4 regions of the Streptomyces flavofungini genome follow, and region 3 is predicted to be linked to each of the others. Evidence: riboswitches for the same ligand, from Rfam matches in the RefSeq annotation. Region 3 holds a riboswitch; each other region holds the start of a gene.
What was found. A riboswitch is a leader RNA that binds a small molecule or an ion and turns the genes downstream of it on or off. The one in region 3 is predicted to bind cyclic di-AMP.

Region 1 (4,179 bases), 3.6 Mb from region 3:
TGATGACTCCGGAGCCGTCGTCGTCCTCGTCGGGGATCTGGTCGGAGTCGGCGACCAGGGCGACGCGCTCCAGGAAGTCCGAGAGGGACCCGGCGGGCGCGGCGCCCTCCGGGGCCTCGGGAGCATCGGCGGCGGCCTCCGCTCCCGCCCCCTGGGCGGCGTTGTTGTCCTGCTCGAACTCCAGGGCCACGGCGGCCAGTTCCTGGAGGTTCTCGATCCGCGTCTCGTCCTGCGGGTCGGTGGAGGACTGGAGCTCGGCGAGGTAGCCGGTGCGCTCGAGGACCGCCTCCAGGACGACGGCGGGGCCCGCGCCGGACTCGACGACGGTGCGCAGCTCCTCCATGAGCGTGTTGAAGCGGCGCACGGCGTTCGTGGAGCGGGCCGCCATGCCGTACGCCTCGTCGACGCGGCGCAGCGCCTGCGGGAAGGAGATCTTCTCGCGCTGCGCGAGGGCGTCGATCATCGCTTCGGCGCGGTCGCCGATGCCGCGCTTCGGCACGTTCAGAATGCGGCGCAGCGGGACGGCGTCCTCGGGGTTGGCGAGGACCCTCAAGTACGCGAGGACGTCGCGGACTTCCTTGCGCTCGTAGAACCGCACACCGCCGACGACCTTGTAGGGCAGGCCGACGCGGATGAAGATCTCTTCGAAGACACGGGACTGGGCGTTCGTGCGGTAGAAGATCGCCACGTCGCCCGCCTTGGCTTCGCCGGCGTCGGTGAGGCGGTCGATCTCGTCGGCGACGAACTGGGCCTCGTCGTGCTCGGTGTCCGCCACGTACCCGGTGATGCGGGCGCCCGCGCCCGCGTTGGTCCACAGGTTCTTGGGGCGGCGGCTCTCGTTGCGCTCGATGACGGCGTTGGCCGCGGTCAGGATCGTCTGCGTGGAGCGGTAGTTCTGCTCCAGGAGGATCGTGGTCGCGTCCGGGTAGTCCTCCTCGAACTGGAGGATGTTGCGGATCGTGGCGCCGCGGAAGGCGTAGATGGACTGGTCCGCGTCACCGACGACGCACAGCTCGCCAGGGTCACCGCCCTCCCCGGAGGGGCCCACCAGCTCGCGCACGAGGGCGTACTGGGCGTGGTTGGTGTCCTGGTACTCGTCCACCATCACGTGGCGGAAGCGGCGGCGGTAGTGCTCGGCGACGTCCGGGAAGGCGCGCAGCAGGTTCACCGTCGTCATGATCAGGTCGTCGAAGTCGAGGGCGTTGGCCTCGCGGAGGCGCGACTGGTACATCGCGTACGCCTGGGCGAGCGTCTTCTCGAAGCCGTCGGCGGCCTGGGCGGCGAAGTCCTCCTCGTCGATCAGCTCGTTCTTCAGGTTCGAGATCTTGGCGCTGAAGGACTTCGGCGGGAACTTCTTCGGGTCGAGGTCCAGGTCACGGCAGACCAGGGCCATCAGACGCTTGGAGTCCGCGGCGTCGTAGATCGAGAACGAGGACGTGAAGCCCAGCTTCTTGTACTCCCGGCGCAGGATGCGCACGCACGCGCTGTGGAACGTCGACACCCACATCGCGCCCGCGCGCGGGCCGACGAGCTGCTCGACGCGCTCCTTCATCTCGCCCGCGGCCTTGTTCGTGAACGTGATCGCGAGGATCTGGCCGGGGTGCGCGCCGCGCTCCGCGAGGAGGTACGCGATGCGGTGGGTGAGCACCCGCGTCTTGCCGGATCCCGCGCCCGCGACGATGAGCAGCGGGGAGCCCGCGTGCACGACGGCCGCGCGCTGGTTCTCGTTCAGGCCGTCGAGCAGCGCCGCCGGGTCGATCGCGGGGCGGGGGGCACCGTCGCGGTAGTACGCGTCCCGGGGTGCGGGCGCGTCGAACTTCCCGTGGAACAGGTCGTCCGGAATGGGTTCCGGAGCGCTGTCCTCGGGCGGCGGCGGGGGCTCCTCGTCGTGGCCCTGCGAGGGCTTGAGGTCCGCCAGGAAGCTGTCGTCAAAGAGGCTGCTCATCGCCTCCCGAGTCTAGGCGGCCCCACTGACAACCCGCCCCGGGTTCCGCGAGGCCGCCCGGAGCCCGCCCGGTTCTCGGCCACGCCCGCGCTCCGCGCCCGGCCCGTCACGCTGTGCCACGGTCCCGGCTCCGCGCGCCAGGGCGGCGCCAAGGGCCTCGGAAAGTCACGAAAATGTATCGGGCATATCGAACATCATCCTTCCCTCGCGCCACGGGAGTTGGCTAGCGTGCTGCGCGGGCCGCACGTCCCCCCACCGGCGATCCCCGCCGGTCCCGCGCGGCCTCCGCCGAGTCCGACGCGTTCGGAGCCGGGGACCCACCACGTTCTTTGGGGTGAATCCGTTCCGTACGGCGTGCGGAACGGTAGGGCAGCCTTCCGAAGCAACCGCCCGAACCCGACAGCTAACCCGGTAGGCGGTCCACGGAAGGAGTCGCCAGCTTTGGCGTCGCACCGCAAGCCGCGCAGCCGCTCAGCCCTCGTACGCACGACCCCCGCCCTCGGCATCACGACCGCCGCCCTGACGTCGGTGGCCCTGCTGTCGCAGAGCGCGAACGCCGCGCCGTCCGCCCCCGCCGAGCCGGGCAAGCCGAGCCTCGAAGAGGTCCAGAAGAAGGTCGACGACCTCTACCAGCAGGCCGGGGTGGCCACGCAGAAGTACAACTCGGCCAAGGAGCGCACCGACAAGCAGCGCAAGAAGGCCGACCGGCTCCTGGACGACATCGCCAAGCGCACGGACCGGCTGAACGAGGCCCGGCGGGAGCTGGGCTCCTTCGCCGCCGCGCAGTACCGCACCGGTGCCGTCTCCGAGACCGCCGCGATGATGCTCGCCGACGACCCCAAAAGCTTCTTCGACCAGAACCACCTCGCGGACCGACTCACCAGCCGCCAGAAGAAGGCCGTCGACGACTACCAGACCCAGCAGGTCGCGGCGACCAAACAGCGTGCCAAGGCCACGAAGAGCCTGAAGTCGCTGCAGGACTCGCGCGACGACCTCCGGACGAGCAAGCAGACCGTCCAGACCAAGCTGACCGAGGCCCGCTCGCTCCTGTCGAAGCTGACCGCCGAGGAGAAGGCGCGGCTCGCGGCGATCGAGAAGCGCAAGGAGGAGGCCGCCAAGCGCAAGGCGGCCGAGCTGGCGCGCAAGCAGGCCGCCGAGGAGCGCGAGCGGAAGGCCGAGGAGGCAGCCGAGCGACGCGAGCGGGAGCGTGAGCAGGGTTCGGGGTCCGGTTCGGACTCCGGGGCGGACAACGGTTCCGGGTCGGGCTCGGGCTCGGACACGGGGTCCGGCTCGGGTTCGGACGCGGGTACGGGCAGCGGCTACGCGGCCAAGGCCGAGAAGGTGATCGCCTTCGCCGAGAAGCAGATGGGCAAGCCTTACGTGTGGGGTGCCACGGGGCCCGGCTCCTACGACTGCTCCGGGCTCACGCAGGCGGCCTGGAAGACCGCGGGGATCTCGCTGCCCCGCACCACCTGGGACCAGGTGAAGGTCGGCACGACCGTCCCGACCTCCCAGGCCAAGCCGGGTGACCTGGTCTTCTTCTACGACGACATCAGCCACGTCGGGATCTACATCGGCGACGGCAAGATGATCCACGCCCCGAAGCCGGGCGCGAACGTCCGCGTCGAGTCGATCTACTACATGCCGATCCACAGCGTGGTCCGGCCCGCGTGAACCGTTGCCCCTCTGCGCGCAGCGTGCGTAAACCGCTGTCTACGTAGAGGTACGAAAAAGCCCCGCACGCGTGCGTGCGGGGCTTTTTCATGTCACTCCTGCCGCTCCTGTGCCTCCTGTCACCCCTGTCAGCGGACGTTGATCACGTCCAGAGCACCGCGATGAAGATGTTCGCCGTCGTGAGGCCGCCGACCGCCCCGAACATCCCCTTGTCGACCTTCTCCTCGTCCCGCTTCACGTACACGAGCCCGAGAATCACGATCAGCAGCGCGAGCTTGATGCCGATCTTGAGGTTGTTGACCGTGTTGTCGTCGGCCTGGTTCAACCCGACGAGGGCGACACCAGTGATCAACATGGTCAACGCGCCGTGCAGCATCGCGGGGCTGAACCGGGCCGCGCCCTCGCCCATCGCCTTCATCTGGGTCAGGAAGCCGCCCAGGAGCGAGGCGATGCCGATGATGTGCAGGCCGACGAAGAGATGGATGAGTACGTCCATGGGGCGGAGCCTAATTCCCGGCCCCGGGCTCGGTCCGGGCGGGGCCATATCACCCGCCGCGGGG
Region 2 (4,179 bases), 5.5 Mb from region 3:
TGCGCTGCATCGACTTGTGACTGACGTTCGAGTGCGGCTACGTTCACGACGGCTCGGCACCCCTCGGCACCACGTGTCGCAGCTGTTCTTGTCGTCGCTCGAAAGGCACGTGCATGCTCTCCGGCCAAGGCCGTCACCGCCGTCCCCGCCAGGCCCCGGCGATCGTCGTCGCGGCGGGCGTCACCGGATCCGCCATCGCCATCCCGCTGCTCGGCGCCACGGGTGCGCACGCGGCTGACGCCACGACGTGGGACAAGGTCGCGGAGTGCGAGAGCGGCGGCGCGTGGAGCGCCAAGGGCGAGGGGTACTACGGCGGTCTGCAGCTGACGCAGGAGACCTGGGAGAGCTACGGCGGCCTCGCCTACGCGCCGAGTGCCGACCAGGCGAGCCGCTCCCAGCAGATCGCCGTCGCCGACAAGGTCCTCGCCGACCAGGGACCCTCCGCGTGGCCGAACTGCGGCCCGGCCGCGGGCCTCAGCAAGGGCGGCGCGGCCGCCGACGTCGACCCGGGCCTGCCGCCCGCGCCGTCGAAGCCCGCGGAGCCGTCCGGCGACGCCGAGGACTCCCAGGGCGACGGGAAGGGCTCCGAGGACGGCGAGAAGGCCGACGGGGCCGACAAGGGCGCCGAGGACTCCGCCGACGCGAGCGACAAGGGCGACAAGGGCGACAGGGGAAGCACCGGCAAGCACCGCAAGCCCGACAGCGGCGGCTCGGCCGACGAGAGTGACGAACGCGACAAGGCCGGACGGAAGGGCGAGAAGGGCGCGGCGGACGGCAAGTCCGGCGACCGCGACAGCACTTCGCCCGACGCCGAGTCCGACCCGGGCCGTGAGCCCTCGGGCGCCGACGAGTCCGCGGAGGGCTCGGAGGGCTCGCCGTCCGGCCGGCATCGCGGCTCCAGCGCCGACGAGGGCGACGGGGTGCAGAAGGGCGGCGCGGGCTCCGCGGGCCGCCACGCGTCGCGTGGTGAAGGACGCGACGCACGCGACGCCGCCGACCCCGCGGACACCTACACGGTCCGCTCCGGCGACAACCTCTCGCAGATCGCCGACCGGCACGACCTTGACGGCGGCTGGACCACTCTCTACGCCGAGAACAAGCGGACCGTCGGCGGTGACCCGGATCTCATCCTCCCCGGTCAGCGACTTGACCTGAGGGAGCGCCAGGCCGCCGAAGCGGACCGGAAGTAGGCATACCGGGGCGGAAGTTGACCGGCGGTTCGGGGTGAATGTCCGATTTAAAGACGGTGAGAGGCAAGTGAGAGATGGGTCTCAGAAGCCCTGATCGTCTTTGAAATTCCGGTGATTGCCTGTCTACGGTCGTGACCGCTCGCCACAGCGGGCCCCGCCGGTCGGTACGCCGAATCCTGCCAACGGCCGGACGGGAACAGTCGTCGCTTCGAGCGCCGAAGGCAGGAGCGGGGGACCCAAGGTAAGCGCCGGGCCCACGCGTTGAACGGCCAGTGGCCGAGCGACGCGCAGGACCGGCTAGGGGTGAAGTCGTACGGAAGCCGTACGGCCGGGCACTCACCCGCCCGAACCCGACAGCTCACCTCGCAGGCGTCGGTGAGGGGATCAATCCATGCTGCTTTCCGGCAAGGGCAAGCACCGTCGTCCGTCCAAGGCCACCCGCGCGGCCACCGTCGTCGGTGTCACCGGCGCCGCCGTCGCCGCGCCGCTGATGGCCGCCGGCACCGCGAACGCCGCCACCGTCGACCAGTGGGACCGGGTCGCCCAGTGCGAGTCCGGCGGCAACTGGTCCATCAACACCGGCAACGGCTACTACGGCGGCGTGCAGTTCTCCGCCTCCACCTGGGCCGCTTACGGCGGTACGAAGTACGCGGCCACCGCTGACAAGGCCTCCAAGGCCCAGCAGATCGAGATCGCCGAGAAGGTCCTCGCGGGCCAGGGCAAGGGTGCCTGGCCGAGCTGTGGCGTGGGCCTCACCAACGCCCCGTACAACGGCGGCGGTGCCGAGAAGCCGCAGCAGCAGGCCAAGCCCCAGCAGCAGGCCAAGCCCCAGCAGCAGCCGCAGCAGCAGGCTCAGCCGCAGCAGCAGGCCAAGCCGCAGCCGAAGCCGCAGCAGGCCGCCCCGCAGACCGAGTCGAAGAAGACCGTCCAGACCCCGACCGGCAAGGTCGTGAAGAAGGGCGACGGCGAGTACAAGGTCAAGACGGGCGACACCCTGTCCAAGATCGCCGACGAGCACGACGTCAAGGGCGGCTGGCACAAGGTGTACAAGCTCAACGGCGACATCATCTCCGACGCCGACATGATCTACCCGGGCCAGCAGCTGCACCTCAGCTGAGCCTGAGCCCGACCCGCGCCCTGTCCGGTCCGTCCGGCCAGGGCCCCCGCTCCGCCCCGCGGAGCACCCCCGTCCCCACGGGTCTTTCTCGCCCCGGTGCGCGTACGCACCGGGGCGAGGTGCTGTCCGGGGCGGCCCCGCCGGTCCCGGAGCGGGCCGAGGCCGTCCCCGAGTACGCCCAGGGCGAAGCTACCGGCCGGTAAGAGCCTGTGGTTCCGTCCTGATTCCCAGGGAATTGGCCCGATGGCCGTCCCACGGGGCGGGCGGTCGGCTGGCCGAAGCTCCCGGGCCCGTTAGGCTCAGGAGACGCAGGGCCGATGAAGACCATGCAAGCCATGCGCAAGCCCGCGCCCCCAGTGGTGCACGCCATGCGCCCCTAGCGTCACATCCCAGAAGGAGATGCTCGTGCCGTCCATCGACGTCGTCGTAGCCCGGGAAATCCTGGACTCCCGAGGCAACCCCACGGTCGAGGTCGAGGTCGGCCTCGACGACGGGTCCACCGGCCGCGCCGCGGTCCCGTCCGGCGCCTCCACCGGTGCCTTCGAGGCCATCGAACTGCGTGACGGAGACGCCAACCGCTACGGCGGCAAGGGTGTCGAGAAGGCCGTCCTCGCCGTCATCGAGCAGATCGGCCCGGAGCTCGTCGGCTACGACGCCACCGAGCAGCGCCTGATCGACCAGGCGATGTTCGACCTCGACGCCACCGACAACAAGGGCTCGCTCGGCGCCAACGCCATCCTCGGCGTCTCCCTCGCCGTCGCCCACGCCGCCTCCGAGGCGAGCGACCTGCCGCTCTTCCGTTACCTGGGCGGCCCGAACGCGCACCTGCTGCCCGTTCCGATGATGAACATCCTGAACGGCGGGTCCCACGCGGACTCCAACGTCGACATCCAGGAGTTCATGATCGCCCCGATCGGCGCGGAGTCCTTCTCCGAGGCGCTGCGCTGGGGCGCCGAGGTCTACCACACGCTGAAGAAGGTCCTGAAGACCAAGGGTCTGTCGACCGGCCTCGGCGACGAGGGCGGCTTCGCCCCGAACCTGGAGTCGAACCGCGCCGCCCTCGACCTCATCGTCGAGGCCATCAAGCAGGCCGGTTACGTCCCCGGCGAGCAGATCGCGCTCGCGCTCGACGTCGCCGCGTCGGAGTTCTACAAGGACGGCACGTACGAGTTCGAGGGCAAGTCCCGCTCGGCCGCCGAGATGACCGAGTACTACGCCGAGCTCGTCGAGGCCTACCCGCTCGTGTCCATCGAGGACCCGCTGTTCGAGGACGACTGGGCGGGCTGGAAGGTCATCACCGACAAGCTGGGCGACAAGGTCCAGATCGTCGGCGACGACCTCTTCGTCACCAACCCCGAGCGCCTGGCCCGCGGCATCGAGGAGGGCTCCGCCAACGCCCTCCTGGTCAAGGTCAACCAGATCGGCTCCCTGACCGAGACCCTGGACGCCGTCGAGCTGGCCCAGCGCAACGGCTTCAAGTGCATGATGTCGCACCGCTCCGGCGAGACCGAGGACGTCACCATCGCCGACCTCGCCGTCGCCGTGAACTGCGGCCAGATCAAGACCGGCGCCCCGGCCCGCTCGGACCGCGTCGCCAAGTACAACCAGCTCCTTCGCATCGAGGAGATCCTCGACGACGCGGCGGTGTACGCGGGCCGCTCGGCGTTCCCGCGCTTCAAGGGCTGAGCCCTAGCCAGTCGTACGTACGTCCCCGTACTCGGTCCCGTACCGTGTGCGGGGACGTACGCGCGTACTGGGGAGGCGAGACACATGGCCGGGAAAGTCCGGGACAAGGACCGGTTCTCCACGGCGACCCGGCTGCGGCTGCTCGGCGAGCAGACCGCCGAGCGCGTCTACCGCTCGCAGACCAAG
Region 3 (4,179 bases):
CGCTCGGACTGCGGCAGGACGTTGTCGGCGTCACCGAGGGGCGAGTCGCCGCGTCCGGCCGGCCCGGCATCGGCGCCGCGATCTGGCTCCACGCCACGGACGCGCAGGCCATTCACGACGCCCTGCTCGCCGACGGCCACACCATCGTCTCCGCGCCGATCGACGGCCCGTTCGGGCGGACCTTCACCTTCGCCGACCCCGACGGCTACCAGCTCACACTCCACGACCGCACATGACGGGCCACCTGCGCATGACGCGATATCCACACCCCTGACCAGTACTCCCTTTGCCGCCCCTTTCCGAACGAGAATCGAGCCATTCCGGGCGAGACAATTGCGCACTGGGGATCAGGGAGCGGGGACCGAGAAACGTCATCTCCCGGGTTCCGGAACCGAGTTGTCCAGCATGAGGGGCAACACGGCCCGGTCGGAGCCCGGCGAAGAGAAGGTAACTCTGCGGTCGGCCCGTCCGCAGAGCGCGCCGAAACCAACCGGAAGTCGCGAAGGTACTCGCGAGGTCCGAGCTTCCGCGGGAACACTTTTCGGGCGGATGAATGCCTGTCGCACCCGTGAGACCTGTGAGAATCGTCAGGCCAACAGCCCTGCCAGCTCGGCCATTTCGGTTTCCGGGTCCACGACGGGCTGGATCACGAGTTCGTCCACCCCCGCTTTCTCCAGCGCGGTGATCCGTTCGGCGATCTCGGACCTGGTGCCGACCAGGCCGAATTTGTCCACCAGGGAGGGCACGATGAGCTCGCGGTCCTCGGGGGAAATGCGACCCAGGTAGTTGCGGTAGAGCGCCTGGTGGAGCCTGGGGTCGGTGGGGGTGGTGCCGCGCAGGTGGAGAAGACGGTCGACGGCCGCGGCCTCCTCCGGAGGGAGGGTCGCGCGGAAGTCGGGGTTCTCCGCGCCGAGGATCAGTGCGCTCAGTGCGATGTGCCCCACCGAGTCCTTGACGGGATCGCCGTAGCGGTCCTCTCCGTCGGCGAGGACGTGCAGGGAGGACATGAGGTACGAGCGGGCCTTCTCGGCGCTGCCCGCGCCTTGCGCCGCCGACCGCCGGGCCTGGCCGAGGGCGGACCAGGCCGCGGCGTCGTGCAACCCGAAGGAAATCAATCCCGCGCCCAGTCGGCCGGCGACCGCGGCGGCCTTCAGTCCGAACGCGGCCACGACGAACTCCACGGGAGCTTCGGTATTGACGTACGGCCCGACGTGCAGGAATCGCACCCTGCTCGACCGGGTCCCTTCGCGGTGGTCCGACTCGCGGCCCGCGGTGAGGTCCTGCAGGGCCGCCGTGAACGACTCCAGCTCCGCCGTCTTCGTGGGCCGCATGCCGAGCGTACGGCGTGCCGTGTTGCCGGTGCCGACCCCGCAGACGATCCGGCCGGGGGCCAGGGCGTTGAGGCTGCTGACGGCCGCCGCCGCCGCGGGCGCGGCACGCAGCGCCGGTGAGGTGACGCCGATGCCGAGCCTGATCCGGTGGGTGGACGAGGCACAGAGCGCGAGACTCACGAACGGGTCGCCGTGGACCATCGGTGAGTCATACACCCAGAAACTGTCGAAGCCGAGTTCCTCCGCGCGGGCGGCCAGGCGTTCCGCGCCCGGCCCTGCCGTCGTGACGATTCCGGTCCGCAAGGCGACTCTCCTCGCCGTCGAGTGAGGTGACTTTCTCAACTGGCCAGCGGCGCGGAGGCATTGAATCCGCTGCTCTTCACCGGCAGGAACGGTCGATGGGGTGTCGGCCGAGTCCGGGGTGGACGACGAACGTGGCCTTCCCGCCCCGGCCCGTTTCCACACATCGGACACGCATCGCGAGAGTCATTCATGGACGCGTTGAAGCGCCCGTTCTCCTCGCAGACCCAGACCCGCCCGGGGCAGCGCGCAGACCGCCCGGGGCAGCGCACGGACCCGCCCGGCGCAGCGCACAATCGAGCAAGGCTCGACACTTTGTCCAATTTGCTCGGAGAATCTACTTTCCGCTTCATTCATGGCATACGTGAAGCGCTGCCCGCATTGAGTGACGCTCGTACGGAATAGCACGCTCCCTCGCGTCGCGCAGACGCATTCCAGCCCGGGCTCGTTCCAGTGAAATGGGTCACGCCGAAGACTGCGCGCCGCCCGGAAGCATGGAGCGCATTTCCGTTCCGCGCAAAGAAAGTTGGGCTATTGGATCAAAGGGCGTGAGGCATTGCGGCCGCCAGGGGAGGACCTCGTTCTTTTCCTGGTTGATTTCCGGCCTTGTTCCGTCCGTGCTTTCTCGCTTAACGTCACCGTCCATCCGGATGGAACGCCGAATCCTGCCGCTGTCCGGAATCCCTCCCCACCCACACACTCACTTCGCACGGCAGGAGCGGGGGACCCAGGTAAGACGCCGATCCGGATCCCGGAACGGCTCGGGGTGAAGTCGCACGCCCACGTGCGGCCGGACATCTCCCGTCCGAACCCGACAGCTCACCTCGCAGGCGACGGAGAGGAATGTGTCATGCCCGCAAAGGGAAAGCACCGTCGCCCCAAGTCCAGCCCGTTCAGCCGGGGCATCGCCGCCGCAGGCACCGGCGGCGCCGTGCTCGCGCTCCCCGTACTCGGCGCGACCGACGCGGCCGCCGCGCAGCCCGCCGCGGTCGCCCAGCCCGCCGCCGCACCCGCCACCTACGTGGTCGTCGCGGGTGACTCCCTCTCCAAGATCGCCCGGGAGCACTCCCTGAGCGGCGGCTGGAAGAAGCTCTACGAGGACAACCGCGCCACCCTGGGCGACGACCCCGCGATGATCCGCCCCGGCCTCAAGCTCACCCTCGGCGGGAAGAGCGCGGCCGGGCCCGCGCAGAAGGCGGGCGCCGACAGCGGGCGAGCCGACCGCTCCGAGCGCGACAACGCGTCCGCCGCCGAGCCCGCCGTGGCCCCGGCGAAGAAGTCGTACACCAACGACCTCGACGGCTGGATCAAGGAGTCCCTCGACATCCTGGCCCAGCACGGCATCCCCGCCTCCTACGAGGGCATCCACCGCAACATCATGCGCGAGTCCTCCGGCAACCCCCTGGCCACCAACAACTGGGACTCCAACGCAGCCGCGGGCACCCCGTCCAAGGGCCTCCTGCAGGTCATCGACCCCACCTTCGCCGCGTACCGCCTGCCCGGCACGTCGATGGACAGCTTCGACCCGGTCGCCAACATCACCGCGGCCTGCAACTACGCAGCCGACCGCTACGGCTCCATCGACAACGTCAACGGGCCCTACTAGGGCGCGTCCGGCCGGTCACTTCGGCGGCACGGGCATGGACCGCGGTCCGGATCCCCGTCCCACCGGGACCGACTGCCGGCCGTTCGACGTCCGGGTCACGCCGTGGCACCGGCTCAGTCGGCCAGGTCCAGCCACTCCCCCACGGCCAGGACGCGGGCGCGCCGCCCGGCGTGCGCGCGGAACTCCTCCTCCGGGTCGGTGACCTCGACATAGCCCGGGATCTTGTCCGGTTGCTCCGGCTCGTAGTGCACGGGCACCGCGTGTCGGGCGTCGAGGATCTTCGCGGCCGCGGCCGCCTGCCCGGGGTCCATCGCCGCGGGCAGCGGACTCGGCGGCTGCAGGTGCGGCGCGTCGACCACGGGGCCGTTGGCGGGCAGGAACACCGCGTCGAACGGGCTGAACCGGCGCGCGATGAGCCACCACGAGCCGTGGAACATCGTGTCGCCGCCGTGGAAGATCCGCTGTCCGTCGGCCTCCACGACCCAGTTGAGCTGTGGGTCGCCCAGTCCGTCGACGGCCGGGACCGAGGTGACACGGAACGGCCCGAGACCACGGGTGCACCAGGCGTCCACGGTCTCGGTGGCCAGCCGGTGCAGGGCCAGCTCACGCTCGGCCGACAGCGTGGTCACGTTGTCCACCTCGTCGCCGTACCCGGGCGCCGGTCGCAGCACCGGCGCCCCCGGCGTCAGCACGTCCGCGAGCGCGGAGGCGTCGGTGTGGTCGCGGTGCAGGTGGGTGACCAGCGCGGCGTCGGCCCTCCCGGTCGGCTCCACGAGCCCCGTGCCGGGCTTCCACCCGGTGAACAGCGGGGTGAGGTCCCGTACGTAGTCGATCAGCAGCCGTTGCCCGTCCGCCTCGATCTCCAGTCCTGCCCAGCCCAGTCGTCGCACCCGCATCCCGAACTCCTTCGTCCTGGTTCCGGCTCGTTCCGGCTCGTTCCGG
Region 4 (4,179 bases), 2.3 Mb from region 3:
CGCCCAACAACGCGGTCCTCTCGGTCGTCGGCGACATCGACCCCGAGCAGACGCTCGCCTGGGTCGAGAAGTACTTCGGCTCCATCCCCTCGCACGACGGCAAGCAGCCCCCGCGCGACGGCTCGCTGCCCGAGCGCATCGGCAAGGAGCTGCGCGAGGTCGTCGAGGAGGAGGTCCCCGCGCGCGCCCTGATGGCCGCCTACCGCCTCCCGGAGGACGGCACGCGCGCGTGCGACGCGGCCGACCTGGCGCTCACGGTCCTCGGCAGCGGCGAGTCCTCGCGCCTGTACAACCGCCTCGTGCGCCGTGACCGCACCGCGGTCACCGCCGGCTTCGGGCTGCTGCGCCTCGCCGGCGCGCCCTCCCTCGGCTGGCTCGACGTGAAGACGTCCGGCGACGTGGAGGTCCCCGTCATCGAGGCCGCCGTCGACGAGGAGCTGGCCCGGTTCGCCGCGGAGGGCCCCACGCCGGAGGAGATGGAGCGCGCCCAGGCCCAGTTGGAGCGCGAGTGGCTGGACCGGCTGGGCACGGTCGCGGGCCGCGCCGACGAACTGTGCCGGTACGCCGTCCTGTTCGGCGACCCCCAGCTCGCCCTCACCGCCGTCCAGCGCGTCCTCGACATCACCGCCGAGGAGGTCCAGGAGGTCGCCAAGGCCCGCCTGCGCCCCGACAACCGCGCGGTGCTCGTGTACGAACCCATCGCTCCCCAGGACGCGGACGACACCGGCCCCGAAGGCGCCGCCGGCACCGACGAGGAAGACGAGGAGACGGCGAAGTGACCGAGGCCGCAACGATGCAGTTCCACCCGCAGCCCCAGGCGGGCAGCGCCAGGCCCTGGGCCTTCCCCGCCCCCGAGCGCGGCGCGCTCGGCAACGGCCTGACCGTGCTGCGCTGCGACCGCCCCGGCCAGCAGCTCGTCGCCGTGGAGATCCACCTCGACGCCCCCTTGGACGCCGAGCCGAAGGGCCTGGACGGCGTCGCCACGATCATGGCGAGGGCCTTCTCCGAAGGCACCGACAAGCACTCCGCCGAGGAGTTCGCCGCCGAGCTCGACCGCTGTGGTGCCACCCTCGACGCGCACGCGGACCACCCCGGTGTCCGGGTCTCCCTGGAAGTGCCCGTCTCCCGGCTGCCCAAGGCGCTCGGCCTGCTCGCCGACGCCCTGCGGGCGCCCGCGTTCGCCGACAGCGAGGTCGAGCGCCTGGTCCGCAACCGCCTGGACGAGATCCCGCACGAGGCCGCCAACCCGGCACGCCGCGCCGCCAAGGAACTCTCCAAGGAGCTCTTCCCGGCCTCCGCGCGCATGTCGCGGCCGCGCCAGGGCACGGAGGAGACGGTCTCGGCCATCGACTCGGCGGCCGTACGCGCCTTCTACGAGAGGCACGTCCGTCCCGCCACGGCCACCGCCGTGATCGTCGGCGACCTCACCGGCATCGACCTGGACGCCGTCCTCGCCGACACCCTCGGCGCCTGGACCGGCGGGGCGGCCGAGCCGCGCCCGGTGCCCCCGGTGACCGCCGACGACCGGGGCCGCGTCGTCATCGTGGACCGCCCCGGCGCCGTCCAGACGCAGCTGCTCATCGGCCGGGTGGGCCCGGACCGGCACGACCGCGTGTGGGCCGCTCAGGTCCTCGGCACGTACTGCCTGGGCGGCACCCTCACCTCGCGCCTGGACCGCGTCCTGCGCGAGGAGAAGGGCTACACCTACGGAGTGCGCGCCTTCGCCCAGGTCCTGCGCTCCGCCCCGGACGGAACGGGCGCCGCGATGCTCGCCATCAGCGGCTCCGTGGACACCCCCAACACGGGCCCGGCCCTCGACGACCTGTGGAAGGTCCTGCGCACACTCGCCGCGGAGGGCCTGACGGACCCCGAGCGCGATGTCGCCGTGCAGAACCTCGTCGGCGTCGCCCCGCTGAAGTACGAGACGGCGGCGGCCGTCGCCGCCACCCTCGCCGACCAGGTCGAGCAGAACCTGCCGGACGACTTCCAGGCCCACCTGTACCGCCAGTTGGCGCAGACGGGCACCGTGGAGGCCACCGCGGCCGTCGTGAGCGCCTTCCCGGAGGACCGCCTGGTGACGGTCCTCGTGGGCGACGCCGCGCAGATCGAGGAGCCCGTCAAGGCGCTCGGCATCGGTGAAGTGACGGTGGTCACCGGCTGATTGCCGGGACGGACGGCGGGGACGGGGTGTGAACCGGCGGTGCCGGACCGGCGGCGGCGAGCCGCTGTCGTAAAGCCGGACATAGCGTCATCAATGCCTCGTAAGAACAGGGACCCCAGTGGCTCAGGAAGCCGCTGGGGTCCCTGCATGCCGCCATATGTCCGAATTGGCATGGAGGTTGCTCGTCTGCGCTGTGGCGTGCGCTACAAAAGGCCTGATTCGTTTGTCGATTGAAAGATGAGACGTTTAGCGTCGGTCCGGCTGTCCGTCAGGCAGTAAGCCGCGCCCGCGGCACCGGACAGTCATCGCCGAGTCCCCGTACGGCGCGAGCCAGGGGAGCCGGGGACCCACACGTCCCTGGGGTGAATCGGACCCCTTGCCGCGAGGCGAGGAGCCCGTAGGAGACCTTCCTGCTCCGAACCCGTCAGCTAACCCGGTAGGCGAGAAGGAAGGAAAGGATCAGCCGCTTCATGGCGTTCACCCGCCCGACCGGCAAGCACCGCCGTCCGAGCCGCATCTCGCGCACGACCGCAAGCGCCGCGGGCGTCGCCGCGCTCACCACCACCGGGGTCATCTCGGGCCTGGCCGCTCCGGCCCTCGCCGCCGAAGGCAGCTCCGCGGAGTACGCGCACACCGGCCTCACCCAGTCCGTCTCCGTCGGGGACTCCCTGGCCGACGAGGTCGACGCCCAGGCCGCGGCCCAGAAGCACGCCGCCGCCGAGGCCGCCGCCCAGAAGAAGGCCGAGGCCGAGGCCCGCGCCCAGGCCGCCGAGGCCAAGCGCAAGGCCGCCGAGGCGAAGCGGAAGGCCGAGGCCGCCGCGAAGGTGAAGGCCAAGAAGGAGCGCGAGGCCAAGGAGCGCGCCGCCCGCGAGGCCGAGCGCAAGCGCCTCGGCTCCTACGTCGCGCCGATCGAGGGCGGCTACGTCTCCACCGGCTACAAGACCGGCGGCGCCATGTGGTCCTCCGGCAGCCACACCGGCGTCGACTTCCACGCCGCGTCCGGCACCCAGGTCCAGGCGGTCGCCGCGGGCACCGTCGTCGAGGCCGGCTGGGGCGGCGCCTACGGCAACAACGTCGTGATCCGCCACAACGACGGCACGTACACGCAGTACGGCCACATGTCGTCCCTCAGCGTCACCGTCGGCCAGGCGGTCACCCCGGGCCAGCAGATCGGCCTCTCCGGCTCGACAGGCAACTCCAGCGGCCCGCACCTGCACTTCGAGGCCCGCACCGGCGCCGACTACGGCTCCGACATCGACCCCGTGGCGTACCTCCGCTCGCACGGCGTCAACGTCTGAATCCTGATGCCGGGGAACCTCCCGGACGTAGGAAAGCCCCGGCTCACCGAGCCGGGGCTTTCCTGTGCATGTGCGCCCCTTTGGCCAAAAGATATCCATGGATTCCGCCCTCCCGTCGGAAAACCCGGCCTTCTGCAATAGAGTTCATGGCGGCAGGCTCGATGGAGTCGTTGAACGAGCGCCATTCGACGCGTCGGCCGACGCGTTTCGCGGGCATTTAAACGGAGGTCCGTCATGCGCATTCCCGCGCACTCGGTATGCACGGCCATCCGGGACGACATCGTCTCCGGTGTCTACGAACGCGGCACGCGCCTCACCGAGGAACTGCTCGCCCGCCGCTACGGCGTCTCCCGCGTCCCCGTGCGCGAGGCGCTGCGCACGCTGGAGGCCGAGGGCTTCGTCGTCACCCGCAGGCACGCGGGCGCCTGCGTCGCCGAGCCCACCGAGCAGGACGCCGCCGACCTCCTGGAGATCCGCGCGCTCCTGGAGCCCCTGGCGGCCGCCCGCGCCGCCCAGCGCCGCACCGACGCCCATCTGAAGGTCCTGCGCGGGCTCGTCCGGCTCGGCAAGGAACGCGCCCGGCGCGGCGGCTCCGAGGACCTCCGCTCGCTCGACGGCTGGTTCCACGAGACGCTCACACAGGCCTCGTCGAGCCCCAGTCTGATCGCCCTGCTCACCCAGCTCCGCCACAAGATCGCCTGGATGTACGTCGCGGAGCCC

Region 1: linked by a shared signal. The riboswitch ahead of QUY26_RS14990 (C40 family peptidase) and the one ahead of QUY26_RS00460 (LysM peptidoglycan-binding domain-containing protein) in region 3 are both predicted to bind cyclic di-AMP.
Region 2: linked by a shared signal. The riboswitch ahead of QUY26_RS23640 (transglycosylase family protein) and the one ahead of QUY26_RS00460 (LysM peptidoglycan-binding domain-containing protein) in region 3 are both predicted to bind cyclic di-AMP.
Region 4: linked by a shared signal. The riboswitch ahead of QUY26_RS09215 (M23 family metallopeptidase) and the one ahead of QUY26_RS00460 (LysM peptidoglycan-binding domain-containing protein) in region 3 are both predicted to bind cyclic di-AMP.

The regions. Positions count from the first base shown of each region.
Region 1 is NZ_CP128846.1:3,695,311-3,699,489, forward strand. It holds gene pcrA (DNA helicase PcrA) at 1-1,945, opposite strand, end outside; cyclic di-AMP (ydaO/yuaA leader) riboswitch at 2,222-2,378, shown strand; gene QUY26_RS14990 (C40 family peptidase) at 2,387-3,619, shown strand; gene QUY26_RS14995 (hypothetical protein) at 3,762-4,115, opposite strand.
Region 2 is NZ_CP128846.1:5,569,660-5,573,838, forward strand. It holds gene QUY26_RS23635 (transglycosylase family protein) at 114-1,190, shown strand; cyclic di-AMP (ydaO/yuaA leader) riboswitch at 1,394-1,577, shown strand; gene QUY26_RS23640 (transglycosylase family protein) at 1,582-2,307, shown strand; gene eno (phosphopyruvate hydratase) at 2,707-3,993, shown strand; gene QUY26_RS23650 (FtsB family cell division protein) at 4,078-4,179, shown strand, end outside.
Region 3 is NZ_CP128846.1:91,380-95,558, forward strand. It holds partial or broken gene QUY26_RS00450 (VOC family protein) at 1-236, shown strand, start outside; gene QUY26_RS00455 (LLM class flavin-dependent oxidoreductase) at 588-1,634, opposite strand; cyclic di-AMP (ydaO/yuaA leader) riboswitch at 2,319-2,479, shown strand; gene QUY26_RS00460 (LysM peptidoglycan-binding domain-containing protein) at 2,482-3,237, shown strand; gene QUY26_RS00465 (MBL fold metallo-hydrolase) at 3,351-4,133, opposite strand.
Region 4 is NZ_CP128846.1:2,374,599-2,378,777, reverse strand. It holds gene QUY26_RS09225 (M16 family metallopeptidase) at 1-779, shown strand, start outside; gene QUY26_RS09220 (M16 family metallopeptidase) at 776-2,161, shown strand; cyclic di-AMP (ydaO/yuaA leader) riboswitch at 2,458-2,618, shown strand; gene QUY26_RS09215 (M23 family metallopeptidase) at 2,632-3,459, shown strand; gene QUY26_RS09210 (GntR family transcriptional regulator) at 3,694-4,179, shown strand, end outside.